Methylibium petroleiphilum PM1: one gene and its partners. The protein of the gene in region 2 interacts with the protein of the main gene of each other region in a pairwise test. Links are inferred from orthologs where the notes say so. Each region holds a gene or a part of one and is shown on either strand. Other genes may lie near its edges.

Region 1 (9,709 bases), 170 kb from region 2 along the record:
CAGACCCGACACCTCTTCTTCGGGTCGCTTCCAGTTCTCGCTGGAGAACGCGAACACCGTGAGGTACTCGATGCCACGATCGGCGCAGGCCTTGACCGTGCGCACCAGTGCGTCGACGCCCTGCTTGTGGCCGACGAAGCGCGGCATGAAGCGCTTGCTGGCCCAGCGGCCATTGCCATCCATCACCACGGCCACGTGGCGCGGGATCGCGGCAGGGGCCTGGCTCACGGCGGAGGCGCTACGCACACCGGAGGTTCTCAAACCGCGAGGATCTCGGCTTCCTTGGACTGCACCAGTCGGTCGATCTCGGCGATCACGCGGTCGGTGAGCTTCTGCACCTCGTCGAGCGAGCGGCGCTCGTCGTCTTCGGAGATGGCCTTGTCCTTCAGGAGCTTCTTGGCCTGGTCGTTGGCGTCGCGGCGCAGGTTGCGAACCGCGATCCGTGCGTCCTCGCCGGCGCCACGCACCACCTTCGTGAGGTCGCGGCGGCGCTCTTCATTCAGCGCCGGCATCGGCACGCGCAGCAGTTCACCTTGCGACGACGGATTCAGACCCAGGTCCGACTCGCGGATCGCCTTCTCGATCTTCGGGCCCATGCCCTTTTCCCACGGCTGGACGCTGATAGTGCGGGCGTCGAGCAGGCTCACGTTGGCCACCTGGCTGATCGACACCATCGAGCCGTAGTACTCGACGTGCACCTGATCCAGGATGCCGGGGTGAGCGCGGCCGGTGCGGATCTTCTGCAGTTCCGACTTGAAGGATTCGATCGAACGTGCCGACTTCTGCTCGAACGTCTTCTTGATGTCTGCGATGCTCATGTTGTTGCGATCCTCGGACGGGTTCACACGTGCACCAGGGTGCCCTCGTCCTCTCCCGTCACCACGCGCCTGAGGGCGCCGGGCTTGAAGATCGAGAACACCTTGATCGGCAGCTTCTGGTCGCGGCACAGCGCGAACGCGGTCGCGTCCATGACCTGCAGGTTCTTGCTGATCGCCTCGTCGAAGCTGATCTTGGCGTAGCGCGTGGCGCCGGGATCCTTCTTCGGATCGGCGGAGTAGACGCCATCGACCTTGGTCGCCTTCAACACGATCTGCGCGCCGATCTCGGCCCCGCGCAGCGCGGCGGCGGTGTCGGTGGTGAAGAACGGATTGCCGGTGCCGGCGGCGAAGATCACCACCTTGCCTTCTTCGAGGTACTGCAAGGCCTTCGGCCGAACATAGGGCTCGACCACCTGCTCGATGCCGATCGCCGACATCACCCGGGCCGTCATGCCCTCCTGGCGCATCGTGTCGGCCAGGGCGAGCGCATTCATCACCGTGGCGAGCATGCCCATGTAGTCGGCCGTCGCGCGGTCCATGCCGACGGCGCCGCCGGCCACGCCTCGAAAGAGGTTCCCGCCGCCGATCACCACCGCCACCTCGCAGCCCATCTCGGTGATCTCGCGCACCTCCTGCACCATGCGCACGATGGTCGCGCGGTTGATGCCGTAGGCGTCGTCGCCCATCAAGGCCTCGCCGGAAAGCTTGAGCAGGATGCGCTTGAACGCCGGCATGCGGGGGTCTCCTCGGGTGAACGGTCGGTAGAACGGCAGTTTAGGGGATGGCCCCGGCACTCAGGCACGCGCGCCGGGCCGGGCGCAGCGCTTACTGCCCCTTGGCAGCGGCCACCTGGGCGGCCACTTCGGCGGCGAAGTCGTCGGTCTTCTTCTCGATGCCCTCACCCACGATGTACATCGTGAAGCCCTTGATCGTCGTGCTGGCGGCCTTGAGCATCTGCTCGACGGTCTGCTTGTCGTTCTTCACGAAGGTCTGGTTGAACAACGAGACTTCCTTCAGAAACTTCTGCACCGAGCCCTCGACCCGCTTGGTGACGATCTCGGCAGACTGCGGCGCCTTGCCGGCCGCCTCGGCGGCCTTTGCATCCTCGGCGGCCTTGCCGGCGGCGACGTTGCGCTCCTTCTCGATCAGATCGGCCGGCACGTCGGCCGAGGTCAGCGCCACAGGCTTCATCGCGGCCACGTGCATCGCCACGTCCTTCGCGGCGACATCATCGCCCGTGTACTCGACGACCACGCCGATGCGCGTGCCGTGCAGGTAGCTGACCAGCTTGCTGTCACCGCTGAAGCGCTTGAAGCGGCGGATCGCGATGTTCTCTCCGATCTTGCCGATCAGCGCGGTGCGGGTGGCCTCCACCGTCACGCCGGCGATCTCCAGCGCCGACAGCGCAGCGACGTCCACCGGGGCCTTGGTGGCCACAAGTTCCGCGAGCGTCTTGCCGAAGGCCAGGAAGTCGTCGTTCTTGGAGACGAAGTCGGTTTCGCAGTTCAGTTCCATCAGCGCACCGGTCGTGCCGCTGATGTGCGCCACGACGATGCCTTCGGCCGTGACGCGCGAGGCGGCCTTGCTGGCCTTGCTGCCGAGCTTGACGCGCAACAGTTCCTCGGCCTTGTTCAGGTCGCCTTCGGCCTCGGTGAGGGCCTTCTTGCACTCCATCATCGGGGCGTCGGTCTTGGCGCGCAGTTCGGCGACCATGCTGGCGGTGATTGCGGGCATTGCGTTCTCCGTTCGGTGAAGCGGGGCTGCCTCCGGGCAGCGATCGCTTCGAAATCATTGAAAAAAAGGGGCTGAATCAGCCCCTTGATGAGTGCGCGGGGGCGCCTTGCGACGGGCTCAGGCCGCGTCGCTGACTTCCACGAACTCGTCGGTGCTCTGGGCGGCGGCGACCACTTCGTTGACCGCGTTGGCCTTGCCTTCGAGTGCGGCATCCGCCACGGCACGGGCGTAAAGCGCCACGGCCTTCGCGGAGTCGTCGTTGCCCGGGATCACGTAATCGATCCCCTCGGGCGAGTGGTTCGAGTCCACCACGCCGATGACCGGAATGCCCAACTTCTTCGCCTCGGCAATCGCGATCTTGTGGTAGCCCACGTCGATGACGAACATGGCATCGGGCAGCGCGTTCATGTCCTGGATGCCACCGATGTCCTTCTCGAGCTTGGCGATCTCGCGGGCGAACAGCAGCGCTTCCTTCTTGCTCATGGACTCAAGGCCCGCTTCCTGCTGGGCCTGCATTTCCTTCAGCTTCTTCAGCGACCCCTTGACGGTCTTGAAGTTGGTCAGCATGCCACCGAGCCAGCGCTGGTCGACGTAGGGCATGCCGGCGCGCTGGGCTTCCTGGGCGACCACTTCGCGCGCCTGGCGCTTGGTGCCGACCATCAGGATCGTGCCGCGCTTGGCGGCGAGCGAGCGGGTGAATTTCATCGCCTCGTTGAAGAGCGGCAGCGTCTTCTCGAGGTTGATGATGTGGATCTTGTTGCGATGGCCGAAGATGAAGGGGGCCATCTTGGGGTTCCAGAAGCGGGTCTGGTGTCCGAAATGGACGCCCGCTTCCAGCATTTCACGCATGGTGAGGGACATGGAAACTCCAAAGGTTGGGTCTAAAATCCGGCCAGAATTGCAAGTGATTGCAGCGCTTTGTTGCGACATGCAAGCAGACCTCTTTCGAGTCTTGCAACACCTTTTGGCGACCGGGTTTGCGGATTGCAAATGCCCTTCCGGCTTTTGCCGAACCGACCTCGATCGAACCGACCAGGACAGGCACCGACGTGTTCCAGAAAAACCCTGAGAGTTTAGCACGCCGATGACCGACGACCTGCTCTCCCGGCGCGCCCGGGTGCTTGACGGCACGAGCAGCGCCGGCGCGGAGATCGAGCGCTCACTGCAGCACGCAGCCTCCGCTGCCGTAGCCCCGGCCTTCCTGAAGATCGATGCTGTCGGCGCGCGAGCCGCGGCCCGCGCCGTCGACGCCGCGATCTCCAGCGGCGCCCCGCTGCTGCCGCTCGCCGGTCTGGCCGTCAGCATCAAGGACCTGTTCGACATCGCCGGTCAGGTCACGACCGCGGGCTCCACGGTACTGACCGATGCCGAACCGGCTGCGCAGGACGCGCCCGCGGTGTCGCGGCTGCGGGCCGCCGGCGCAGCGCTGATCGGCCGCACCCACATGACCGAGTTCGCGTTCTCGGGCGTTGGTCTCAATCCGCATTACCCCGCGCCGGCCAACGTGCCAATGGCGACCCTGGACCGCGACACACCGCGCATCCCGGGCGGCTCCAGTTCCGGCGCGGCGGTTTCGGTGGCGAGCGGGGCTGCGTGGGCGGCGTTGGGCTCGGACACCGGCGGTTCGGTGCGAATCCCCGCCGCATTGCAGGGTCTGGTCGGCTTCAAGAACACCGCGTCGCTGACGCCGACCGAAGGTGCCATACCGCTGTCCACCACGCTCGACACGGTCTCGGCCCTGACGCGCTCGGTGCGCGACGCCGTACTGCTGCACGAGTTGCTGTCAGCCCGCCGCGTTGCGCTGCCTGGCCGGCCGCTGAGGGCCACCCGGCTCGCAGTGCCGACAACGCTGATGCTCGACGCGCTGGAGCCTGCCGTGGCCGCGGCCTTCGAACGCGCCGTGGACCGGCTGTCGCGCGCCGGCGCGCAGATCGTCACGCTCGACGTCCCGCCGCTGGCCGACCTGGCGCCGCTGCAGGTCAACGGTGGTTTCGCGAGCTGCGAAAGCTGGGCCTGGCACCGGCACCGGCTCGCGACTCACGAAGCCGACTACGACCGCCGCGTGGTGACGCGCATCCGCCGCGGCATGGCCATGAGCGCGGCGGACTACATCGACCTGCAGAAGGCACGCGCCGCCTGGATCGCTCGCATGCACGCGGCGCTGCGTGGTTTCGACGCGGCGCTGTCCCCGACCGTGCCGATCCTCGCGCCACCGATCGCGGCGCTGGAAGCGAGCGACGAGGAATTCTTCCGCGTCAACTCGCTGCTGCTGCGGAACCCCTCGGTCGTGAACTTGCTCGACGGCTGCGCGATCAGCCTGCCCTGCCAGGCGCCGGGCGACGCGCCAGTCGGCCTGATGCTGTGGTCGCGCGGCCATGCCGACGACGCCCTGCTCGACATGGCCCTGGCCGTCGAAGCCGCGCTGGCCAATGGAGCATTCTCATGAGAGTCGGCGTGATCGGCGCCGGTATCGTCGGCGTGACCACAGCCTACGAACTGGCCGAGGACGGCCACGACGTTACCGTGTTCGAGCGACACAGCAGCGTCGCCTCGGAGGCGAGCTTCGCGCATGCCGGCGTGCTGGGCTCGGGCGATGTCGTGCCGTGGGCTGCGCCCGGCCTTCCTGGACGCCTGCTGCGCGACCTGTTCAGCCGCCATCCGGCGATGCGCGTGCGCCCCTCTTTCGACGCGATGCAATGGCGCTGGCTGTGGCGCTGGTGGAGCGCCTGCCGCGCGCCGAACTTCCCGCAGCGCCGCATCGAGCTGCTGCGCCTGGCGCAGTACAGCCGCGAACGGCTCCGCGTGCTGGACGAGCGGCTGCAGCTGGATTTCGAACGCTCGCAGGGCCTGTTGCTCCTGCTGCGCGAAGAGCGTGACGTTGCCGCGGCACAGCCTCGCCTGGCGCTGCTGCGAGAGCTCGGCATCAGCGTGCGCGAACTGGATGTCGCTGCCTGCCACGCGACGGAGCCCGGCCTCAATCGCGAGCAAGCGCTGGCCGGCGGGATCCAGCTGCCCCAGGACGGCGTGGGCAACTGCCGCCAATTCGCTCATCTGCTGCGCGACGCGGCCGAGCGGCTCGGCGTCGAGTTCCGGTTCGGTACCGTGGTGCGCGCGCTGGAGACCGGGACACGCTCCGACGGCGCCGAACTGCAGCTCGAGCACCTGGCCCTGACCACCGGCTTCGCCTCGAGCCGGGCCACGGCCATTCCCGGCGGCAACGGCAACAAGCATGGCAGCGCGATGGCTCACCGCGCGCGCGCCGCAGCGCGCTATCTCGACCCGGTGTCGGCGGAGGCTTTCGATGCCGTGGTGATCGCCGCCGGTGTCGACGCTGCCGAATTGCTGCCGGGTCTGGGCATCAAGCTGCCGCTGATGCCGATCCACGGCTACTCGCTGACAGCGCCGCTGCGTTCGCCCGAACGGGGCCCGAAGGCGGCACTGGTCGACGAGCGCTACCGCATCGCGATGAGCCGGCTGGGGCAGCGCGTGCGTCTGGCCGGCTGCGCCGAGCTGGGCGGCTCGGTGCAGACGCAGCGACGGGCGGCGGTCGAGACGCTGTACCGCCTGCTCAACGACTGGTTCCCCGGCGCCGCCCACATTGCCCGGCCGCAGGTATGGAAAGGCGCGCGACCGACGCTGCCCGACGGCCTGCCGCTGATCGGCCCCAGCCCGCGCCCCGGCGTGTGGCTGAACCTGGGCCACGCCGACCACGGCTGGACGCTGGCCTGCGGCAGCGCCCGCCTGCTGGCCGACCAGATCGCCGGGCGCTCGCCCGGCTTCGATCCGGGCAGCTTCGCGCTGGCCCGGGCGGCCTCGGGCCTACCGCCTGTCTGACGGATCAGCCAAGATGTTCGATGTTGCGATGCCCTGGGCCGTTCTGGGCGATGGCTCGCGGCGTGACGCGGAGCGGCTGCCGCTGTTCGGTGTGGCCGCAACGCGTGCGCTGGAAATCGAGGCCGCGCGCGCCTTGCCGCCCCACACGCTGATGCAGCGTGCCGGCGGTTCGGTGGCGCGGCTGGCCCTCGCATTGGCGCCGCATGCACGACGCATCTGGATCGCTGCCGGTCCCGGCAACAACGGTGGCGATGGCCTGGAAGCCGCGGCGTGGCTGCAGCGCACCGGCAAGCAGGTGACGGTGAGCCTTGCGCCTTGCGTGCAAACGCCAGTCGATGCAGCAGCGGCCGGCGCCGAGGCACGTGCCGCGGGAGTCGCTCTGGTGGAAAGCAGCGCGCCGCCCGAGCCGCTCGGCCCCGACGATCTGGCCATCGACGCCCTGTTCGGCATCGGCCTGACCCGCGCGCCCGCCGGCTGGGCCCTGGCCGCGATGAGGTCGCTCAACGACGGCGGCACTCCCGTGTTGTCGATCGATCTGCCCAGCGGGTTGGATGCCGAGCAGGGTGCGCTGCTTGACGAGACCGCCGTGGTGCAGGCTCGCTGGACGCTGAGCCTGCTGACCCTGAAGCCGGGATTGTTCACCGCCCAGGGACGCGACCACGCCGGGCAAATCTGGTTCCACGACCTGGGCGTCCATGCCGAGGCCTCACAGGCGAGTGCCGGCCTGCTGACGGGTGCGAGCTCTCTGTGGCCGGCGCGCCGGCATGCGCAGCACAAAGGCAGCTTCGGCGATGTATGGGTGGTCGGTGGCGCCGCCGGCATGGCCGGGGCTGCGCTGCTTGCGGCACGGGCCGCGCTGGCCGCCGGCGCGGGCCGTGTGCATCTGGTACAGCTCGATCCGCAGTCACCGACGCTCGATCCCATGCACCCCGAGTTGATGCTCCGGCCGCTCGCCGCACTGCACGATGCACGCACGCCGCTCGAGAACGCCACGGTGGTGTGCGGCTGCGGTGGCGGCGATGCGGTGCGCGAACACCTGCCGGGCCTGATCGCCCGTGCCGGACGCCTGCTGCTCGATGCCGATGCGCTGAACGCGGTGGCCGCCGACCCGTCGCTCGCTCGCCTGCTCGAAATGCGTGCCGGCCGCGGGCGGGCCGCCACGCTGCTGACGCCGCACCCTCTCGAGGCCGCCCGGCTGCTGGGGCTGCAGACTGACGCGATCCAGTCCGCCCGGCTGTCGGCCGCGGAGCGGGTCGCGCAGCGATGGCACGCCACCGTCGTCCTCAAGGGATCGGGGAGCGTCATCGCGGCGCCTGGGGAAACCACGCTGATCAACGCCAGCGGCAATGCATCGCTGGCCACGGCGGGAACCGGCGATGTGCTGGCGGGCTGGATCGGCGGGCTCTGGGCGCAAGGCCTGTCAGCACGAAGCGCCGCGCTGCTGGGCACGCACACCCATGGCGCCGCGGCCGACGTCTGGTGCGCACACCAGGCGCGTCCCGGGCCGCTGGCCGCGAGCGCGCTGATTGCTCAGCTGCGGCGCTGAGCGCCGCAGCGACTCAGTGGATCGGGCCTACCGCCTCGAACGCTTCGACTTGCGCGGCGCTGCCGCGGTGTCCGCCCCAGCGCTGCGCGCAGGCTTGCGGGGAGTCTTGCTGACCGCCTTCTTGGTCGCCCGCTTGTGCTCGCGGTCGACGTCCTTCACGACCTGCAGTTCCTCGACGGCCGAAGCCGCCTTGTCACGCGGTGCCCGCGGGTTCAGCCCCGATTCGTGGACCAGTCGGAAGTCGATCTTGCGCCCGTCGAGATCGACGCGGCTCACTTGCACCCGCACCCGGCTGCCGACGACGTAGCGCACGCCGGTGCGCTCGCCGCGCAGCTCCTGTCGCGCTTCGTCGAAGCGGAAGTACTCTCCGCCGAGTTCGGTGATGTGCACCAGGCCCTCGACGTACAGCTCGTCGAGCGTGACGAACAACCCGAAGGTCGTGACTGCGGTGACCGCGCCGCCGAACTCCTCGCCGAGGTGCTCACGCATGAACTTGCATTTCAGCCAAGCCTCGACATCGCGCGACGCCTCGTCGGCCCTCCGCTCGTTCGCGCTGCAGTGCGCGCCGGCCGCTTCCCAGGCCATCGCCTCGGCGGTCCGCTTGACGACCAGCTTGCTGGCCTGCTGCGCCTTGGAGGCCGCGGTCGGCCGAACCTTGCGCGTGTGGACGGCTGAGCTGGCGAGCTCGGTGACCTGCAGGTGGTACTTCTTGCTGCCCAGCAGAGCCTTGATCACACGGTGCACCAGCAGGTCCGGGTAGCGGCGGATCGGGCTGGTGAAGTGGGTGTAGGCCGGATAGGCCAGGCCGAAGTGACCGCTGTTGGTCGGCGTGTAGATGGCCTGCTGCATCGAGCGCAGCAGCATCGAGTGGATCTGGGTGGCGTCAGGGCGGTCCTTCGTCGCCTGCGCGATCGCCTGGAACTCACCGGGCCGGGGATCGTCGCCGATCGACAAGCCGAGGCCGAGCGCACGCAGATAAGTCTGCAGGATCGCGCGCTTCTCGGGCGTCGGGCCTTCGTGCACGCGATACAGCGAAGCGTGCTTGTGTGACGCGATGAAATCGGCCGAGCACACGTTCGCCGCCAGCATCGCCTCCTCGATCAGGCGGTGTGCGTCGTTGCGTGTCCGCGGCACAATCTTCTCGATTCGCCCGTTCTCATCGCAGACGATCTGCGTCTCGGTGGTCTCGAAGTCGACCGCGCCGCGCGTGGCGCGCGCCTTCAGCAGGGCGCGATACACCTCGTGCAGGTGCAGCAGGTGCGGCACCAACTCCTTGCGCTTCTGCGCCTCTGGCCCGCGCGTGTTGGCGAGGATCGTCGCGACTTCCGTGTACGTGAAGCGCGCATGCGAGTTGATGACGGCCGGGAAGAACTGGTAGGCGTGTACCTCGCCTGCGGCGTCGACCACCATGTCGCACACCATCGCGAGGCGGTCCTCGTTGGGATTCAGCGAGCACAGCCCGTTGCTGAGCTTCTCCGGCAGCATCGGAATCACGCGCCGCGGGAAATAGACCGAGGTCGCGCGCTCGTAGGCATCGTCGTCCAGCGACTCGCCGGGCTTCACGTAGTGGCTCACGTCGGCAATGGCGACGATCAGGCGCCAGCCGTTCGGCGCCGCCCCCTTGGTCTTGCGGCCGATCGTGACCGGCTCGCAGTACACGGCGTCGTCGAAGTCCCGGGCGTCCTCGCCATCGATGGTGACCAGCGGGACGTCGGTCAGGTCGATGCGCTGCCTCTTGTCGGCTGGCCGCACCTTGTCGGGCAGCTTGGCCGTCTGC
Region 2 (9,606 bases):
GCGCGCTGCTGGACTGAGGACGAAACCGGGAGGTGCAGACGCCATGGCTGTTCGAGACATCCTGAAGATGGGCGATCCGCGCCTGCTGCGCATCGCGCACCCGGTGCGCGAATTCGACACGCCCGCGCTGCACGCGCTGATCGAGGACATGTTCGACACGATGGAGGCGGCCAACGGTGCCGGCCTGGCGGCACCGCAGATCGGGGTGGACCTGCAACTCGTGATCTTCGGCTTCACGAAGAGCGAGCGCTACCCGGAGGCGCCGCCGGTGCCGCGCACGGTGTTGATCAACCCGCAGATCACCCCGCTGTCGGAGGATCTGGAAGACGGTTGGGAGGGCTGCCTCTCGGTGCCCGGGCTGCGCGGCGTGGTGCCGCGCCACCAGCGGATCCGCTACACCGGTTTCGACCCGCAGGGCCGGCGCATCGAGCGCGAGGCCGAGGGCTTCCACGCCCGCGTGGTGCAGCACGAATGCGACCACCTGGCCGGGGTGCTCTACCCGATGCGGGTGCGCGACTTCAGCCGCTTCGGCTACACCGAGGTGCTGTTTCCAGGGCTCGATGACGGCGACGATTGAACGGGCGAGATTGCCTCACCAGTCTGAGATTGACGGATTCTCATAGCTGTAAGTGTTAGGGAACACGAAATTTGAGAACGAGAACGACAGACTGACTTCCAGCGAGGCGACCTGGTGCCACCAGCCCAGCGGGAGGAAGACGGTGTCACCCGGTTCCAACACCACCTCGAGCACCTTGACGTCGCGGAAGGCCGGGTAACGGTCAAGGTCAGGATGATCCAAGTCGATTGCGCTGAACACCCCGTCGTGGTTGTATAGACGCGGCGTCTCGAGTGGCGAGATGAAGCGCCAGCGCTTGCGTCCGACCACCTGGGTGTGCAGCAACATCAGGGTGTCGTGATGCAGGGGAGTGACGGTGCCGGCCGGGCCGAACCAGAACGAGGAGCGTTGCGCCAACTGTGCCGGGTCGCAGAATAGCGGCAGCGTTCCAATGTCAGCCAGCAGTGGCGCGAACTCCGGTCGGCGCAAAATCTCGTTGTTGGCGGTCAGATAGTAGTCGTTGGTGGCACCGCCCGCCAGCACGCGATCGACGAAATCGCCGAGCCGGACGTTGTGGCGGTGCTTGAGCTTGTCCTGCTCGTACTTCGGGTTGACGGCCCGTTCCGCCTGGATCTCGACATCGAGGTGACCGAACCGTTCGCGCAGGTCGGCCGGCGACCAGCGATGCAGAGCGGGCCAATCGCCCGCCACGTCGGTCAGCACGAGCGGCCGGGAACCCACCACGTAACGCTCGAAGAACTCGGCCGGCGAAACGTGGCTGCGTTTCTCCACGCCGTCGTAGGCCCAACCCATCTCCCAGATGCGCTGTTGATTGGCCATCACCGAAGCGAACTTGCGCTGCAACTGTTGGTGGCGGCGTGCGGCCACGAACACCGGGTGGACCTCCATCGCGGCGATTGCCTGCTGAGCGGCCTGCCGGTCCAGGCCCGCGGCGACCATGGTGTCTGTCATCGAAGCCGCTGTGCAGTCGCGCAGCCGGTTCTCGGCGATCCACTGCATCCAGCGGGCATCGTCCGGCCGCGGTTGCCGCTGATAGCCTACCGGTTGCGGTGCGGGGGGGATTTCGCGAAGGGCCATGGGGTCGTAGTTCGAATGACCCGTCGAGGAACGAACGGGCGCGTCAACCGGCATGGTAAGCGCGCCGAAGGGCGGACCGCGTTTGAAAAGCGGGCTACTTCGACAACAAGGGCCGCAGCGCCGGCCACACGTTGCCCAGGATGATGGGGTGGGCGGCTTCTTTCGGGTGGATGCGGTCCGGCTGGAACAGTTCGCTCGCGTTCGGCGCATCGCCCACGCCCTTCAGCAGGAAGGGCAGCAGCGCCGTGCCTTCGGCCCGGGCGACCTTGCCGAACAGTGCCGCAAAGTCTTCGTTGTACTGGCGGCCGTAGTTCGGTGGCACCTGCATTCCGATCAGCAGCACCCGCGCACCTGCAGCCTTCGAGGTCCGCGCCATCTCGGCCAGATTGCGCTCGGTCATCGCCAGCGGCAGGCCGCGCAGGGCGTCGTTGCCGCCCAGTTCGACGATCACCACCGCCGGCTTGTGCTGCGCCAGCAGCGCCGGCAGGCGCGAGCGGCCGCCCGAGGTGGTATCGCCGCTGATGCTGGCGTTGACGACGCCGGCGGCGATCTTCTCCTGCGCCAGGCGCTTCTCCAGCAGGGCCACCCAGCCGCTGCCGCGCTGCAGGCCGTACTCGGCCGACAGGCTGTCGCCCACGACCAGGATCATCGGCCGGGTGGCCTGCGCCCGCACCGGCAGGACCACAAGCCCCGCCAACGCCGATGCGGCGAGCTGCTTGATACAGTCCCTGCGACTCAATGACATCCGATTCCTCCTTCATGACCGAAGCGATCATCGCCGTCGAGCACGTCAGCAAGCGCGTGCAGGACTCCAGCGGCGAGCTGACCATCCTGCACGATATCGACTTCTCGCTCGCGGCGCAGGAGTCGGCGGCCATCGTCGGAGCGTCGGGCTCGGGCAAGAGCACGCTGCTGGCCATCATCGCCGGGCTCGACACGCCGAGTGAAGGCACCGTGAGGCTCGCCGGCATCGACCTGTTTGGCCTTGATGAGGACGCCCGGGCCGCAGTGCGCGCCGAGCGTGTGGGCTTCGTGTTCCAGAGCTTCCAGCTGATGGGCAACCTGACCGCGCTGGAGAACGTGATGCTGCCGCTGGAACTGCAGGGCCGTGGTGACGCCCGCGCCGCCGCGACCGAGATGCTGGTGCGCGTGGGGTTGGGTGAGCGGCTGGGGCACTACCCGAAGCTGCTGTCCGGCGGCGAACAGCAGCGCGTGGCGCTGGCGCGTGCCTTCGTCGTGAAACCGGCGCTGTTGCTGGCCGACGAACCCACCGGCAGCCTGGACTTCGCGACCGGCGAGAAGGTCATGGAGCTGATGTTCGAGCTCAACCGCGAGCAGGGCACGACGCTGGTGCTGGTGACCCACGACCGCGCCATCGCCGCCCGCTGCGACCGGCAAGTCAGGATCGAGGCGGGGCAGCTGACGTCCTCGTGAGCCCGGTCGCGGCAGCCGTTGCGAAGCAAGGCACCCGCGGGCAGTGAGACCGCCCCCGATAATCGCCCCATGTCCTCCTCCCCCCGCATCCTGTTCGGCTTCCACGCCGTCACCGTCCGTGTCAAGACGGCCCCCGGCTCCGTCGTCGAGCTCTACATCGACGGCACGCGGCGCGATGCGCGCATGCGCCAGTTCATCGAACGCGCCAAGGAAGCCGGCGTGCGCCTGATCGAGAGCGACGAGCTGCGCCTGCAGGCGCTCTGCGGCACGCACCGCCACCAGGGCGTGGTGGCCAAGGTCACCGCGGCACCGGCCACGAAATCGCTCGATGACCTGCTCGACACGGTGGAGGGCCCGCCGCTGCTGCTGGTACTCGACGGCGTGACCGACCCGCACAACCTCGGCGCCTGTCTGCGCGTGGCCGACGGGGCCGGAGCCCATGCGGTGATTGCGCCGAAGGACCATGCCGTCGGCATCAACGCCACGGTCGCCAAGGTGGCGAGCGGCGCGGCCGAGACGGTGCCCTATTTCATGGTCACGAACCTGGCGCGCACGCTGGGCGAACTGAAGGAACGCAACATCTGGGTCATCGGCACCGCCGACGATGCGCCGCGCACGCTGTACGCAGCGGACCTGAGGCAAGCGGTCGCGCTGGTGCTGGGCGCCGAAGGGCAGGGCATGCGCCAGCTCACGCGCAAGACCTGCGACGAACTCGTCAGCCTGCCGATGGCCGGCGCGGTGGAGAGCCTGAACGTCTCGGTGGCGAGCGGTATCGGTCTTTACGAGGCGGTGCGCCAGCGCGGCGCGACCTGACGCGGAGCCGCGACCACCGCCTGCACATAGACTGCCGACATGCCCGTCCTCGAAGTCCTGCATCCGCTGGTCCGACACAAGGTCGGGCTGCTGCGCGCCGCCGACATCTCGACCAAGAAGTTCCGGGAGATCACCGCCGAGATCGCCCGGCTGCTGGCCTACGAAGCCACGGCAGACTTCCCGCTGGAGCAGGTGACGGTGGAGTGCTGGAGCGGACCGACGGCGGTCGACCAGATCAAGGGCAAGAAGGTCACCATCGTGCCGATCCTGCGGGCCGGCCTGGGCATGATGGACGGCGTGCTCGACATGATCCCGAACGCCAAGATCAGCGTGGTGGGTCTCTCGCGCAACCACGACACGCTGCAGCCGGAGCACTATTTCGAGAACCTGGTCGGTTCGCTGGAAGAGCGCACCGCGCTGATCATCGACCCGATGCTGGCGACCGCCGGCTCGATGATCGCCACCGTCGACCTGCTCAAGCGCAAGGGCTGCCGCGACATTCGCGCGCTGGTGCTGGTGGCCGCGCCGGAGGGTGTGAAGGCGCTGAGTGCGGCCCACCCCGAAGTGCGCTGCTGGACGGCGGCGATCGACAGCCACCTCAACGAGGTCGGCTACATCATCCCCGGGCTCGGCGACGCCGGCGACAAGATCTTCGGTACCAAGGGCTGAGCGGCACGTGCTCAGGCGTGGCGGCTGTCGCGCCGCATGCGGTTTTCGGCCCAGCGGCTGAGCGCCAGCGCCGCGAGCAGCCAGCCCAGGCCGACCCAGTGCAGGCCGCCGTAGAGTCCGGACCCACTGGCGCCGGCGGCTTCCTGCGCTGCGACCAGCGCGCCGCCCCCCGCTGCGCCAACCGCCTGGCCGAGGTAAATGGCCGACGTGTTCAACGCCATCAGTGCCGGCGCCAGGGCCGGCGCGGCCTGACCCAGGCGGGCCTGCTGCGCCGAATTGGCCGCGAACATGCCCAGCGCCCACGGCAGCAGCACGCAGGCCATCGACAGGTAGCCGGTGCCCAGCGGCCAGATCAGCATCGTCAGGGCCACGGCACCGAGTAGCAAGGTCACCGCACGCGCCGCGCCGATGCGGTCGACGTGGCGCGACAGCAGCACGTTGCCGATCAGCCCGAAGGCACCGAACCAGGCGAACAGCAGGCTGATCTGCGTGGGCCCGGCGCCGAGTACCTGCTTGTAGTACGGCGCGAAGTAGGTGAACACGGTGAACTGTCCCGCGCCGAACAGGGCCGTGACCGCCACGATCGCCATCAGCAGCGGGTGCGTCAGCACCTCGCGCCAGGCGCGCAGGTTCATGGCCGGCGGCCGCACGCCGTCGGGCATCACCACCCACACCCAGACGGCGCCACCGGCGGCCAGCAGCGCCACGAGGCCGAAGGCCCAGCGCCAGCCGAGTGCCTCGCCGATGTAGCTGTGCAGCGGCATGCCGAACACCGAGGCCACCGACCAGCCGAGGAAGACGAAGGTGATGGCTCGGCCGCGCTGCGCCGGCGGCGCCAGCCAGCCGATCGCCGCCGCGGCCTGGGGCGTGAACACCGCGGCACCCAGCATGCAGAACGCGCGCACCGGCGCCAGCGCGGCGTAGCTGGGCATCAGCGCCGATACGGCGTGGCCCACCGCATACCAGGCCAGCGTGAAGGCCAGCAGCCGGCGGCGGTCCACGCGGCCGACTGCCGCCGCCAGCAGCGGAGCGCCCAGGCACATCATCACGGCGGCGATCGCGATCAACTGGCCGCCGAGCGCCACGCTCACCTGCAGCGAGCGCGTCAGGTCGTTCAGCGAACCGGCGATGACCATCACGCCGCAGCCGATCACGAAATTGCCGAACAGCAACGCCCAGCGCGCGCCGCGCAGGGCGTCGATTGGCTCAACGTGCGATGCGGCAGGGGCGTCGGCGCTCAGCCTCGCGCCCGGCGCGTCATCCACGCAGGACCCGCAGGGCCTCGGGGTTCACCACGTTGGTCGGCTTGCCCTGGATGAAATTGATGACGTTGTCGAACGCAGCGTCGAAGTACTGCTGGTAGGTCTCCTGCTCGACATAGCCGATGTGCGGCGTGCAGATGGCGTTCTCCAGCCGCAGCAGCGGTGTGCCTTGCATGATGGGCTCGCTGTCGAACACGTCGACCGCCGCCATGCCAGGCCGGCCGCGGTTCAGCGCCGTCACCAGCGCGTGCTCCTCCAGCAACTCGGCGCGGGCCGTGTTGACGAACAGCGCGGTCGGCTTCATGCGCTGCAGGTCCTCGAGCCGGACCAGGCCGCGGGTGGCCTCGTGCAGACGCAGATGCAGCGAGATCACGTCGCAGGATTCGAAGAAGCTCTCGCGCGACGTGGCCACCTCGTGGCCATCGGCCTGCGCCTTGCCGCGTGAGGTGTCGCTACCCCACACCACCACCTTCATGCCGAACGCCCGACCGTAGCCGGCGACCAGCTGGCCGATGCGGCCGTAGCCCCACAGGCCCAGCGTCTTGCCCCGCAGCACCATGCCGAGCCCGAAGTTGGCCGGCATCGATTGCGACTTGAGCCCGGCCTGCTGCCATGCGCCGTGCTTGAGGTTGCTCACGTACTGCGGCAGGCGGCGCATGGCCGCCATGATGAGTGCCCACGTCAGCTCGGCCGGCGCCACCGGCGAGCCCACGCCCTCGGCCACCGCGATGCCCAGACGGGTGCAGGTTTCGATATCGATGTGCGGGCCGGCGCGGCCGGTCTGCGCGATCAGCTTCAGGCGCGGCAGCTTCTCGAGCAACTGTCGCGTGAACTGGGTGCGTTCACGGATCAGCACCAGCACGTCCGCATCGCGCAGCCGCACGGCCAGCTGGCCGTTGCCCTTGACGGTGTTGGTGAAGACCTTGGCGCTGTAGCCCTCGAGCTTGGCGGCGCAGGGGAGCTTGCGGACCGCGTCCTGATAGTCGTCCAGGATGATGATGTTCATGGGCTGCAATGGGCCGCCGTACCACGGCCAGAGCGGTCGATTGTGCACGCCCTGCGCCGGACCGGGGTTACCGGTAGCATCCGCCACCTCACGAGGAGACTCCCATGGCAATCACGATGCATTCGGCCAGCGTGCCCATCTTTCTGACGATGCTCGGCAACCTCGCGAAATGGCTGGACAAGGCCGTGGCGCATGCCCAGGCGAAGAAGTTCGATCCCGACACGCTGCTGACCTCGCGGCTGGCGCCCGACATGCTGTCGCTGGGCAAGCAGATCCAGATCGCCTGCGACAGCGCCAAGTTCGGCGTCGCGCGGCTGGCCGGCGGCGACGCGCCGAAGTTCGACGACTCCGAGTCCACCATCGCCGAGCTGCAGGCCCGCATCGAGGCGACCGCGGCCTACCTCCGCGGCGTGCCCGCGGACCAGGTCGACGGCAGCGAGGACAAACCCATCAGCGTGCCGGTGCGCGGCCGCGATCCGCTGCAGTTCACCGGTGAGCAGTACCTGAAGCACTTCGCGCTGCCGAACTTCTTCTTCCACGTGACCACCGCCTACGCGCTGCTGCGTCACAACGGCGTGGAGCTCGGCAAGGCCGACTACCTGCGCGGGGGCTGAGCCCGCAGCGCCCGTGCGAACCCCGATGCGGCGGAGGAGGGTAGCGACTAGCCTGTTCCCATGAAGTGGATGCGTCGGTGTCTGGCGGCCCTGCTGCTGGCGGGCGTGGGCGTGATCGCGGCCTTGCTGGTCTACCGGCAGCTCGCGCTGCCGATCGCCGAGGGCCGGCTGCGCGTCGAGGGCCTGCGCGCCGGGTTGCAGATCGAGCGCGACGCTCAGGGCGTCCCGACGATCCGCGCCACCTCGATCGACGACGCCTGGTTCGGCTTGGGATTCGTGCATGCGCAGGACCGGCTGTGGCAGCTGGAGACCCACCGGCGCATCGGCGCGGGCCGGCTGGCCGAGGCCTTCGGGCCGCGCGCGGTGGAGAGCGACCGTTTCCTGAGGGCGCTGGGCGTGCGGCGTGCCGCGCAGGACCAGTGGGAGCAGGCCGGGCCGGGCGTGCGGGCGATGCTCAATGCGTACGCGGCGGGCATCAATGCCTACCTGCGCGGCCACCTGCGGGCCCGGCCGCCGGAGTTCCTGCTGCTCGGGCTGCAGCCCGAAGCCTGGAGCCCGGTCGACAGCCTCGCGTGGTCGACCATGATGGCCTGGGACTTGGGCGGCAACTGGAGCACCGAGCTGCTGCGCATGCGCCTGGCGCTGACGATGCCGGTCGGACGCATCCAGCAACTGCTGCCGCCGTATCCGGGCGAGAAGCCGCTGGCCACGGCCGACTACGCGGCGCTGTACCGCCGGCTGGAGCTGGGTGACGGCCAGCTGCTGCAGCGGGCCGCCGTCACCGACGCGAGCGGCCTGCCGTGGCAGATCGAGAGCGGCGTCGAGGGCGTCGGCTCGAACAACTGGGCCGTGGCCGGTACACGCAGCGTCACCGGCAGCCCCTTGCTGGCCAACGACCCGCACCTCAAGCTGAGCGCGCCGACCCTCTGGTACGTGGCCCGGCTCGAGGCGCCGGGCCTGAAGGTGGCCGGCGCCAGCGTTCCGGGCCTGCCATTGATCGTGCTGGGGCAGAACGAACGCGTGGCCTGGGGCTACACGAACACCGCGCCCGACGTGCAGGACCTCTACATCGAGCGCATCGACACCGGCGACCCCGAGCGCTACGAGACCCCGGACGGTTGGGCCCATTTCGAGAGCGTCCCGGAAACCATCCGTGTGAAGGGCGCCGCCGACGTGAGCTTCATCGCGCGCCGGACACGCCACGGCCCGGTGCTCTCCGACGCGCTGCCGGCCCTGCAAGGCCTCACCGGCGCCGGTGGTCCCGTGCCGCGCTATGCGCTGGCGCTGCGCTGGACCGCCCTGGAGCTCGATGCGTCCGACACCCTGGCCGCGGGCCTGGCCTTCAACCTCGCCGGCTCGGTGGATGAGTTTCTCGCCGCGTCGGCGCAGTACATGGCGCCGATGCAGAACATGGTGGTGGCCGACGCCCAGCACATCGGCTTCGTCTCGGCTGGCCGTGTGCCGCTGCGACGCCCCGACAACGACCTGCGCGGGCTGGTGCCCGCGCCGGGCTGGGACGCCCGCTACGACTGGGCTGGCTGGCTGGCGCCAACCGCCACGCCACGCGACCGCGACCCGGCGCGCGGCTGGATCGCGAGCGCGAACCAGCGCATCCACGGGCCGCAGTACCCGCACTTCATCAGCAGCGAATGGGCACCGCCGTACCGGCAGCAGCGGATCGAACGACTGCTGGCCGCGCGGCCCCTGCACAGCCTCGACAGCCTGGCCTCGATCCAGGCCGACCTGCTGTCCACCGCCACCCAGCGCCTGTTGCCTTTCCTGCGCCAGGCGCACTCGGTGCACCCGCTGGCGCCGGCGGCACAGCATGCGCTCGAGGGCTTCGAGGGCACGATGGCCGCCGAACGGGCCGCGCCCCTGATCTTCATGGCCTGGGTGCGCCAACTGACGTGGGGCCTGTTCGCGGACGATCTCGGCGAAGCCCTGTTCATGGAACAGATGGCCCGGCGCAGCTTCCGCGAAGCGCTCGAGGGCGTGCTCGACCGCAACGACACCAGCTGGTGCGACGACCTTGGCAGCCCCGCGGTCGAGACCTGCGCTGAGCAGGTCGACGCGGCCTTCACGCGCGCGCTCGACGAACTGCAGACCGCGCAGGGCGATGACGTGAGCCAATGGCGGTGGGGCCAGGCCCACCAG
Region 3 (9,571 bases), 210 kb from region 2 along the record:
GCTCCAACCTCTCGGTTCACTAAATAGCCCGAGCAATTCGGGAGTGAACGAGCATGTGTATGGGTGGCGGATACAGCGGACCAAGTCAGGCAGAGATCCTCGCGCAGGAAGAAGCATCCAGGCAGCGCGCACAGGCAGAGGCATCGAAGCTCAAGGCTGAGCAGGCGCTTGAGCAGGAGCGAGAAGGTCAGAAGGTTCTGGCCGACCGCGTGGCGATGGCGACCTCTGACCAAGAGGCTCGTCGGCGCACCAGAGCCCTGCTGATCGGCGCGGAGGCTGAAGAGAAGGACAGCGCATCGCTCGCTGACCCTGCGGAGCCTGAGAAGCGCTCAGAGAAGAAGGCGCGTCGCGCCACGCTCATTGCCGCCGGAGGCGAGTAATGGGTTGGGTGACGGTCAAGAAGCGCGTCCCCCTCGCGTCGCTGTCCCCGAACGCCCAGGCCGGCTCGTACGGCAAGGCTGTCGCCAAGTTCCTGCTTCTCGCTGCTGAACCGGATGTAGGACCACGCTTTGAGCATGGATGACCCCAGGAGCCAATCTTCCTACATTCTAAATCATCAACCTCGCGCTCGACGCCCTCTGGCGCTTTCCGGGCCTGCCGGCCGCCTACTACCTCGACTGGCTGCAGGTCGCCGGCGAGGAGGCCCTGCACTTCACGCTGCTGCGCGAGCACCTGCTGAGCCTGGGCCACGAGTACGGCGACTTCCCCGCCCACGACGGCCTGTGGATCATGACCGAGCGCACCGCCCACGATCCCATCGCCCGCATGGCGCTGGTGCCGCGCACGCTGGAGGCCCGCGGGCTCGACGCCACCCCGCCGCTGCAGCGCAAGTTCGCCGCAGCCGGCGATGCGCGCGCGGTCGAGATCCTCGGGATCATCCTGCGCGACGAGATCGGCCACGTCGCGATCGGCAACCGCTGGTACCGCTGGCTGTGCGAGCGCGAGGGCCTGGACCCGGTGGCGCTCTACCCCGAACTCGCAGCGCGCTACGAGGCGCCGCGCCCGCGTCCGCCCTTCAACCTGGCGGCCCGCACAGCGGCGGGCTTCAGCGCCGAGGAGCTGGCCTACCTGAGCGGATGAGGCAGCTCAAAGGCTGTCAAAGAAGTAGCGCTTCAACCCCGCCAGGATCATCTCCACCGCCACCGCGGTCAGCACCAGGCCCATCAGCTTCTCGATCGCCGACACCATCGAGTGTCCGAGCAGCTTGCGGATGCGGTCGGCCGCCAGCATCACCGCGCCGCACACCAGCATCGCCGCGCTGACCGCGCCGACCCATTGCATCAGCTGCTGCGGCTGCCGCGAGGCCAGCAGCAGCACCGTGGCCATCGCCGACGGCCCGGCCAGCAGCGGCACCGCGAGCGGGAAGATGAAGGGCTCGCGCGCGCCCCCGTCGGACGCGTAGATCTGCGAGCCCGACGTGAAGATCATGCGGATCGCGATGATCAGCAGGATCACGCCGCCGGCCACCTCGAGCGAGCGCTCCGACAGGTGCATCAGGTTCAGGAAGCCCTGCCCCGCGAACATGAAGGCCAGCAGCACGCAGAAGGCGATCAGCACCTCTCGCACCGCCACGCGGGTGCGCCGCTCGGGCGGCACGCCCTTCAGCACCGAGATGAAGATCGGCAGGCTGCCGAAGGGGTCGAGCACCAGCAGCAGCAGGACGAAGGCGGAGACGAAGCTGTGATCCATGGCCCGATTGTCCCAGGCCGGCGCCTCAGGTCTCGCCCGTGCGCGGCGCCGGGGCGCCCGCCGCAGGGCGGACGAGCGGACGGGGCGCCAGCGAAAGCAGGCTCAGCCAGCCCACCAGCCCGCCCAGCGCGCTGCCGGCCAGCATGTCCAGCGCCACGTGCTGCCGGATCGCCAGCGTGGCGTACAGGATGCCCATGCACCAGAGCGCGTTCAGGCCGCGCATCACCAGGCCGGCCGAGGTCTGACGGAACACGCGCTCGAACCACACCGCGGTGTACACCGCGAACGCCGCGTGCAGCGACGGGCAGGCGTTGCCGGCTACGTCGGCCGATTTCAGGAAGGCCACCGCCTCGTGGCGGGCCCAGTCGATGTCGAACTCGGGCACCTTGCTCGGCCAGAACCAGAAGATCGCCAGCCCGACCAGGCTCAGCAGCAGCGCCGACAGCGCATAGGTGCGCACCTCGCGCGCGTCGTCCAGCAGCGCCGGGGCGATCGACACGTAGAACCACAGCGACGCATACAGCGGCAGCGCGGCGGGCTGGAAGTCCACCCAGTCGTCCATCGCGATCAGCGGCATCGTCGTGATCGCCTGCGGCGTGTGGCGCATCACCCAGAAGTAGGCCACGAAGAACAGCGTGATGCCGAGCGTGGTGCCCGTCATCTTCACCAGGCTCAGCACGCGGGTGCGCCGGCGCAGTTCGTGCAGCCAGCCGACGGGAGGCAGGAGGCGGTGCTTCAAGGCCCCGATGGTAGTCGGCCGCTCCTGCGGCCCGTGTTCAGCCGCGCGGGTGATGCTGTGAGTGCAACTGCTTGAGCCGCTCGCGCGCCACGTGCGTGTAGATGGTCGTGGTGGAGATGTCGGCATGGCCCAGCAGCATCTGCACCGCACGCAGGTCGGCGCCGTGGTTGAGCAGGTGCGTGGCGAACGCATGCCGCAGCGTGTGCGGCGACAGTGGCACCTGGATGCCGGCGGCGCCCGCATGCCGCTTGATCAGCTGCCAGAACGCCTGCCGCGTCATCGGGCCGCCGCGTGCGGTGACGAACAGCGCGTCGCTCGCCTGGCCGCCCAGGATGGCCGCGCGCGCCTCCGCCAGGTAGCGCATCAGCCAGCCGTGCGCCTCCTCGCCGAACGGCACCAGCCGCTCCTTGCTGCCCTTGCCGGTGACGCGCAGGGCCGCCTCCGAGTAGCCCACGTTCACGCTCTTCAGCGTGACCAGCTCGCTGACGCGCAGGCCGCTGGCGTACAGGATCTCCAGCATCGCCCGGTCGCGCAGGCCGAGCGGCGTGTCGACGTCCGGCGCCTCCAGCAACGCCTCCACCTGCGCCTCGCTCAGCGTCTTGGGCACCCGCAGCGGCTGCTTCGCGGCCAGCAGCTTCAGGGTCGGATCGGCGCTCAGCCGATGCTCGCGCAGCGCCCAGCGGAAATAGCGCCGGAAGACGGTGAGCCGACGGTTCGCGCTGGTCGCACGCGTGCCGGCGTGCCGCTCCAGCGCGTAGGCGCGCAGGTCGGCCTCGCCGCTGCCGTCGAGCGGCTTGCCGCTGGCGTGGACCAGCCAGCGCGCATACAGCGTCAGGTCGCGCCGGTAGGCGGCCAGGGTGTTGTCCGACAGCCCGTCCTCGACCCACAGCGCCTCGAGAAAGGCGTCGATCGCGACCGCACTGTCGGCGGGCAGCGGGGGCAGTTCGTCGTGTGGCTCGGCTGACATCAGGCACGCAGTGTGCCTAAAGCTGGCTCACCCCCGTTGGAGCCGCTGGACAGCACGAGCCAGGGGTGGGCTTCAGTCGAGTTTCAACTTCTGCTGCTCGACCACCTTCTTGTAGACCTCGAACTCGGCCTGCGTCTGGGCGGTGAACTGCTCCGGCGTGTTCGCCACGATCAGCGAACCGGTGTCCTCGATGCGCTTGCGCACCGACGGGTCCTCGAGCGTCTTCTTGGTCGCGGCGGCGATCTTGTCGACCACATCCCGGGGCATGCCCTTCGGGCCATGGAAGCCGTAGTAGGCCATCCGGTTCACCGGCTCCAGCCCCACCTCCTTGAAGGTCGGCACGTTCGGCAGCACCGCCAGGCGCTCGGGCGCGGCCACCACGATCGCGATCAGCCGGCCGTCCTTGATGAAGGGCAGCGCCGACGGCAGGTTGTCGAAGATCATCGGCACCTGGCCCGCCACCGTGTCGTTGAGCGCCGGGCCGGCGCCGCGGTACGGGATGTGCGTCACGAAGGTGCCCGACAGGCTCTTGTACAGCTCCATCTGCAGGTGGCCGATACCGCCGGTGCCGGAGCTCGCGAAGCTGTACTTGCCCGGGCTCTTCTTCAGCTCGGCGAGGAAGCCCTTGTAGTCGCGGGCGGGAAAGCTGGGGTGCACCGCGATGACGTTCGGTGTCGCCGCGATGTTGATGATCGACGTGAAGTCGGTCAGCGGGTTGTACGGCGTCTTCGGGTTGATGGCCGGGTTGGACGCCGTGGTGGACACCGTGGCCATGCCGATCGTGTAGCCGTCCGGTGCCGCCTTGGTGATCTCGTTGGCACCGATGATCCCGCCGCCGCCGGCCTTGTTCTCGACCACCACGGTCTGTCCGAGCGGGCCGTTCATCTTCTCGGCCACGACACGGGCCACGATGTCGGTGGTGCCGCCCGGCGCGAACGGCACGATCAGCCGCACCGGCTTGCTCGGGTAGGCCTGGGCGAACACCATCGTGACCGGGGCGAGGGCCGCCAGCACCCCGCAGGCGGCCACCACGATGCGACGCGAACTCGAAACCATTGAGCGCTCCTGGAAGAATTGGGCAATGCGGTCGACTGTGCCCCCGAGGTTTGCCATCGCCGATTGTGGAAACCCCTCACAGGGTCAACCGTTACTCTAGGAGCCCCTGCCCCGGTTCCGACATGCGCGACATCCTGCTCCTGCTGCCCGACTTCCTGCTGATCGTGGTCGGCTTCCTCGTCTGCCGCTACACCACGCTGAACCGCCCGATCTGGGAGTCGATGGAGAAGCTGGTCTACCACCTGCTCTTCCCGGTGCTGCTGTTCACCTCGATCGTTCGCAACCCGCTGAATCCGGCCGATGCCGCCTCGCTCGCCCTCGGTGGCGTGGCCACCGTGGTGCTGGGCATGGGGCTGGCCTACGCGCTGGGTCGCTGGCCCGGGGTCGACCCGATGCTGCACGCTTCCGGGGCGCAGACGGCGTTCCGCTTCAACTCCTACGTGGCGCTGGCGATGGCTGAGCGCCTGGGCGGCGCGGCCGGCGTGGCCCAGATGGCCGTGCTGGTGGCGGTGTGCGTGCCGCTGTGCAACGCTGGCGCGGTGCTGCCTCTGGCGCGCCACGGCGGCCACCACCTCGGCCGCGAGCTGATGCGCAACCCGCTGATCCTCAGCACCTTGGGCGGCCTGGTGGCGAACCTGCTGGGGTTGCAGTTTCCCGATGCGGTCGGCACCACCCTGCAGCGGATCGGCAGCGCAGCGCTGCCACTGGGGCTGATGGCGGTCGGCGCCGGCCTGCAGCTGGGAGGGCTGACGATCGCACCGAAACTGGCCACCGCGCTGCTGACGATCCGCCATGCGCTGCTGCCGGCCTTCGCGCTCGGCTTCGGCCTGTGGCGGCAATTGCCGCCGCTCGAACTGACGGTGCTGGTGGCCTTCGCTGCGATGCCCACCGCGTCGAGCGCGTACGTGCTGGCGGTGCGCATGGGCGGCCACGGGCCCTTCGTGGCCGGGCTGGTGACCGTGTCGACCCTGCTCGGCATGGTCACGCTGCCCGCGTGGATCGCGCTGCGGCTCGCGGTGGGCTGAGTCCGCCCGTGCACCGGCCGCGAGGCCGCTCAGGCGCGCTGCGCCAGCGCCCAGTCGATGTGCTCGCGCAGCAGCTCGCTCGCACCGTAACGCGCCGCCTGCAGCGCCTGCGCGACCGCCGGATCGCCCTGCTCACGCCAGGCATTGCCCAGCGCCACCGCCAGGTTGCGCCGCCAGCGCGCGGGGCCGATGCGTCGGATCGCGCTGCCCTCGGTCCGCTTCAGGAATTCGGCCTCGGACCAGGCCCACAGCCCCAGCAGCGTCGGCGCATCGAAGACCTCGCGGGTGTCGAAGTCGGGCAGCACGGCGCGCGTGGCGTATTTGTTCCAGGGGCACACCAGCTGGCAGTCGTCGCAGCCGTAGATGCGATTGCCCATCGGTGCGCGAAGCTCGGCCGGGATCGGACCGTCGTGCTCGATCGTCAGGTAGGAGATGCAGCGCCGCGCATCGACCCGTCGCTCGCCGACGATCGCCTGCGTGGGACACACGTCGATGCAGGCGCGGCAGCTGCCGCAGTGCGCGTCCACCGGCTCGGTGAGCGGCAGCGCCAGGTCGACGTAGATCTCGCCCAGGAAGAACATCGACCCGGCCTCGCGCGACAGCGCCAGCGTGTGCTTGCCGCGCCAGCCGATGCCGCTGCGCGAGGCCAGCTCCACCTCCAGCACCGGCGCCGAATCGGTGAACACGCGGTGGCCGAACGGGCCCAGCCGCTCACCGAGCCGATCGGCCAGTGTCTGCAGCCGCGCGCGCAGCACCTTGTGGTAGTCGCGGCCCCGGGCATAGAGCGACACGGTCGCCGCCTCGGGCCGGCGCAGGCGCTCGAACTCGATCGTCTGCCAGCCCTCGGGGAGCGCGGCCGGTAGGTAGTCCATGCGCGCGGTGATCACGCGCACCGTGCCCGGCACCAGCTCGCCGGGCCGTGCCCGCTTCAGCCCGTGCAGCGCCATGTAGTGCATGCTGCCGTGGAAGCCCTGCGCCAGCCAGGCCAGCAGGCCGGGCTCTGCGCTGCGCAGGTCCACGTCGGCCACACCGATCTGTGAAAATCCGAGCTCGCGCGCCTCACGGCGCAGCCCGGCCATCACGGCCTGCTCGTCCGGGACGCCTTGCGTTCGATGCATCCACCGATTCTAGAAACCCGACACGAACACTGGCCCGACGAGGACGCCTGCGCGGCGCGCGCGTCCGCACTGGCCGCCCATGCGGCGCTGCGCGACGCCTTCGTCGAGCTGCAGGGACCGCTCGGCGCCGGCAAGACCACCTTCACACGCCACCTGCTGCGCGCGCTGGGCGTCACCGGCCGCGTGAAGAGCCCGAGCTATGCGGTGGTCGAACCGTACGAACTCGCCACCGGGCCTGCCTGGCACTTCGACTTCTACCGCTTCGGTGACGAGCGCGAGTGGGAGGACGCGGGCTTTCGCGACATCTTCGCGGGCCCGGGCCTCAAGCTCGTGGAGTGGGCGCAGAACGCCGGCGAGACCCTGCCCGTCCCCGACCTGCGCGTGGAACTTGCGCCGCTGGATGGCGACCAACGCGCCGTGACCCTGATGGCCTACACCGAGCGCGGCCGGGAGCTGCTGCGATGAAACCCTCCCGACGCCGACTGCTGCAACGCGCCGGTTCGGTCGTGCTGCTGCTCGGCTCGCGCGAACTGGCCTTCGGCGCCAGCATCGTCGCGGTGCGCGTGTGGCCGGCAGCCGACTACACCCGCGTGACCATCGAGTCCGACACCGCGCTCGCCGCGAAGCACTTCATGGCCGAGAACCCGCAGCGCGTGGTGATCGACGTCGAAGGCCTCGAACTCAGCCCCGAGCTGCGCGAGGTGGTCGGCAAGGTGAAGGCCGGCGATCCCTTCATCTCCGGTGTGCGCGTCGGCCAGAACCAGCCGCGCGTGGTGCGGCTGGTGATCGACCTGAAACAGCCCACCGCGCCGCAGGTCTTCACGCTCGATCCGGTGGCCGCCTACCGGCACCGGCTGGTGTTCGACCTCTACCCGACCGCCGAGCGCGACCCACTGCTCGCGCTGGTGCAGGAGAAGGTCTACGCCGACCGCGCCGCCGCCGAGCCCTCGGACCGCGCCGCCTCGGCGGTGAACGACGCACTGGGCGACTTCATCGGCCAGATGGGCGGGCACGGCAACAAGCCCGCCGCCAGCGCCACCGGGCCGCTGCCGGTGCCGCCGGTGGCCGGCAGCGAGCCGCCGTCAGCGGGTGCTGCGGCGGCCAAGCGCATCGCCGAACGGCTGGTGATCGTCGCGCTCGATCCCGGCCACGGCGGCGAGGACCCCGGCGCCATCGGCCCGACCGGCCTGCGCGAGAAGGACGTGGTGCTGCAGGTGGCGCAGCGCCTGCGCGCCCGCATCAACGAGCAACCCAACATGCGCGCGATGATGACGCGCGACGCCGACTTCTTCGTGCCGCTCAACGAGCGCGTGCGCAAGGCGCGCCGGGTGCAGGCCGACCTGTTCATCTCCATCCACGCCGACGCCTTCATCAAGCCGCATGCGCGCGGTGCCTCGGTGTTCGCGCTCAGCGAGCGCGGCGCCACCAGCGTGGAGGCGCGCTGGATGGCGCAGAAGGAGAACGCCGCCGACCTGGTGGGCGGCACCAACATCAAGAGCAAGGACGCCGCCGTCACGCGCGCCCTGCTCGACATGAGCACCAGCGTGCAGATCCGCGACAGCCTGCGACTCGGCAGCGAAGTGCTGGGCCGCATCGGACAGGTCGGCCGGCTGCACAAGCCGCGCGTCGAGCAGGCCGGCTTCGCGGTGCTGAAGGCGCCCGACGTGCCCTCCATCCTGGTGGAAACGGCCTTCATCTCCAACCCCGAGGAGGAGAAGCGCCTGCGCGACCCGGCCTACCAGACCCAGCTGGTGGAGGCGCTGCTGAGCGGCATCCTGCGCTACTTCGCGAAGAACCCGCCGCTGGCGCGCAACCGCTCCATGTGACGGACAGAACCGGCCTTGCACCGGTGTCGCGGTGTCGCCGCTGGCCTGCCTGGGATGTGGGTGCTATCGAGGGCGTCGAGCCATTTCGTCACAACCACGGCAGCGGAAGCACACCCGCATGCAGGACGACGAACCCCGCGACATTCAGCAGCACAGTCAACCAAAATGCGGCCACGAAACTCGGCTTGGAGGACTTGTGCCGCAGGAACTGCTGCGCGACCAGGGATCCGGGCCAGCCGCAGGCGAGCCCGATGAGGAGCAGTGTTCCTTCGGACGTTCGCCAGCGCTTCTGGATGGCCGCTGACTTGTCCAGCGCGTATGCCATGAAGGCAACAAGACTGACGAACACGTAGATGGCCGCGACGACCGGCTTGACCGGCCAGTGACTCGCCACAACGTAGTAGATCGCGACGAATGCGGGAATAGCGAGTAGTCGGGGGAGCGTCCAGTCAGCCGGGGCTTCGGAGCGCAGCGGCTTGCGGGATCGACCACGCACCGGGTACTGCACCGAGCGCGCGCGCTTCTTTCCGTTGGGGCCGAGTTCTACCTCGAAAGTTACGGCCTGCCCGACGGTAGGTCGACCGGTTCCTGAAGGAAAGGCCTTGATGTGGACGAAGATATCCTGCCCACCATGAACCGGATCGATGAAGCCGAAACCGCGCTCATCGTTCCAGGATTTGAGTTTGCCGTCGAGACGCATGCGAAGACAACAGACAGTGGCGGAACTCGCACCGAACTGAGCCGTCAGACGGCCTGCGCCTTGCCCTCGCCGCGGCTGGCGCGCCAGGCGCCGAACAGCGCCACCACGCCGGGGATGATGATCATGGCCCAGATGATCTTGCTGAGGTTCTGCTGCACCCACGGGATGTTGCCGAACCAGTAGCCGGCGAGCACCAGGCCGCAGACCCACAGCACCGCCCCCAGCACGTTGTAGGCGGTGAACTTGCCGCGGCTCATCGCGGCCACGCCGGCCACGAAGGGCGCGAAGGTGCGGATGAACGGCATGAAGCGCGCCAGCACGATGGTGATGCCGCCGTAGCGCTCGTAGAAGGCGTGGGCCTGGTCGAAGGCGCGCTTGTTGAAGAAGCGCGAACTCTCCCACTGGAACACCTTCGGTCCGAAATAGCGCCCGATCGAGTAGTTGGTCTGAT

What was found.
Region 1: the proteins of rlmB (region 2) and MPE_RS10000 interact in binary tests that used the Escherichia coli proteins (3 or more experiments, as listed by UniProt). The link is inferred for Methylibium petroleiphilum PM1 from one-to-one orthologs.
Region 3: the proteins of rlmB (region 2) and tsaE interact in binary tests that used the Escherichia coli proteins (3 or more experiments, as listed by UniProt). The link is inferred for Methylibium petroleiphilum PM1 from one-to-one orthologs.

Annotation. Positions count from the first base shown.
Region 1 is NC_008825.1:2,115,950-2,125,658, forward strand. Bases 5,685-8,665 are described here. They hold MPE_RS10000 (bifunctional ADP-dependent NAD(P)H-hydrate dehydratase/NAD(P)H-hydrate epimerase), read left to right. Parts: upstream 5,685-6,399; coding sequence 6,400-7,932; downstream 7,933-8,665. Other genes in these bases: MPE_RS09995 (FAD-dependent oxidoreductase), read left to right, coding at 5,685-6,386; rnr (ribonuclease R), read right to left, coding at 7,960-8,665. Outside these bases: uppS (polyprenyl diphosphate synthase), read right to left, coding at 1-228; frr (ribosome recycling factor), read right to left, coding at 258-818; pyrH (UMP kinase), read right to left, coding at 842-1,552; tsf (translation elongation factor Ts), read right to left, coding at 1,644-2,552; rpsB (30S ribosomal protein S2), read right to left, coding at 2,670-3,413; MPE_RS09990 (amidase), read left to right, coding at 3,637-4,998; more of MPE_RS09995, read left to right, coding at 4,995-5,684; more of rnr, read right to left, coding at 8,666-9,709. UniProt on the Escherichia coli protein: Bifunctional enzyme that catalyzes the epimerization of the S- and R-forms of NAD(P)HX and the dehydration of the S-form of NAD(P)HX at the expense of ADP, which is converted to AMP.
Region 2 is NC_008825.1:1,954,340-1,963,945, forward strand. What follows is about bases 2,152-5,029. They hold rlmB (23S rRNA (guanosine(2251)-2'-O)-methyltransferase RlmB), read left to right. Parts: upstream 2,152-3,157; coding sequence 3,158-3,901; downstream 3,902-5,029. Other genes in these bases: MPE_RS09140 (arylesterase), read right to left, coding at 2,152-2,399; MPE_RS09145 (ABC transporter ATP-binding protein), read left to right, coding at 2,414-3,088; upp (uracil phosphoribosyltransferase), read left to right, coding at 3,941-4,570; MPE_RS09160 (MFS transporter), read right to left, coding at 4,582-5,029. In the rest of the region: NAD-dependent DNA ligase LigA, read left to right, coding at 1-17; def (peptide deformylase), read left to right, coding at 44-577; MPE_RS09135 (cupin-like domain-containing protein), read right to left, coding at 593-1,654; more of MPE_RS09140, read right to left, coding at 1,749-2,151; more of MPE_RS09160, read right to left, coding at 5,030-5,835; MPE_RS09165 (D-2-hydroxyacid dehydrogenase family protein), read right to left, coding at 5,828-6,838; MPE_RS09170 (DUF1993 domain-containing protein), read left to right, coding at 6,943-7,452; MPE_RS09175 (penicillin acylase family protein), read left to right, coding at 7,513-9,606. UniProt on the Escherichia coli protein: Specifically methylates the ribose of guanosine 2251 in 23S rRNA.
Region 3 is NC_008825.1:2,161,325-2,170,895, forward strand. Bases 5,481-8,323 are described here. They hold tsaE (tRNA (adenosine(37)-N6)-threonylcarbamoyltransferase complex ATPase subunit type 1 TsaE), read left to right. Parts: upstream 5,481-6,588; coding sequence 6,589-7,059; downstream 7,060-8,323. Other genes in these bases: queG (tRNA epoxyqueuosine(34) reductase QueG), read right to left, coding at 5,506-6,555; MPE_RS10225 (N-acetylmuramoyl-L-alanine amidase), read left to right, coding at 7,056-8,323. Also shown: MPE_RS23970 (hypothetical protein), read right to left, coding at 1-20; MPE_RS10180 (hypothetical protein), read left to right, coding at 60-380; MPE_RS10190 (MarC family protein), read right to left, coding at 1,087-1,689; MPE_RS10195 (phosphatase PAP2 family protein), read right to left, coding at 1,715-2,428; site-specific tyrosine recombinase XerD, read right to left, coding at 2,466-3,395; MPE_RS10205 (tripartite tricarboxylate transporter substrate binding protein BugE), read right to left, coding at 3,468-4,382; MPE_RS10210 (AEC family transporter), read left to right, coding at 4,574-5,476; more of MPE_RS10225, read left to right, coding at 8,324-8,420; MPE_RS24860 (DUF1294 domain-containing protein), read right to left, coding at 8,509-9,120; MPE_RS10235 (DedA family protein), read right to left, coding at 9,165-9,571. UniProt on the Escherichia coli protein: Required for the formation of a threonylcarbamoyl group on adenosine at position 37 (t(6)A37) in tRNAs that read codons beginning with adenine.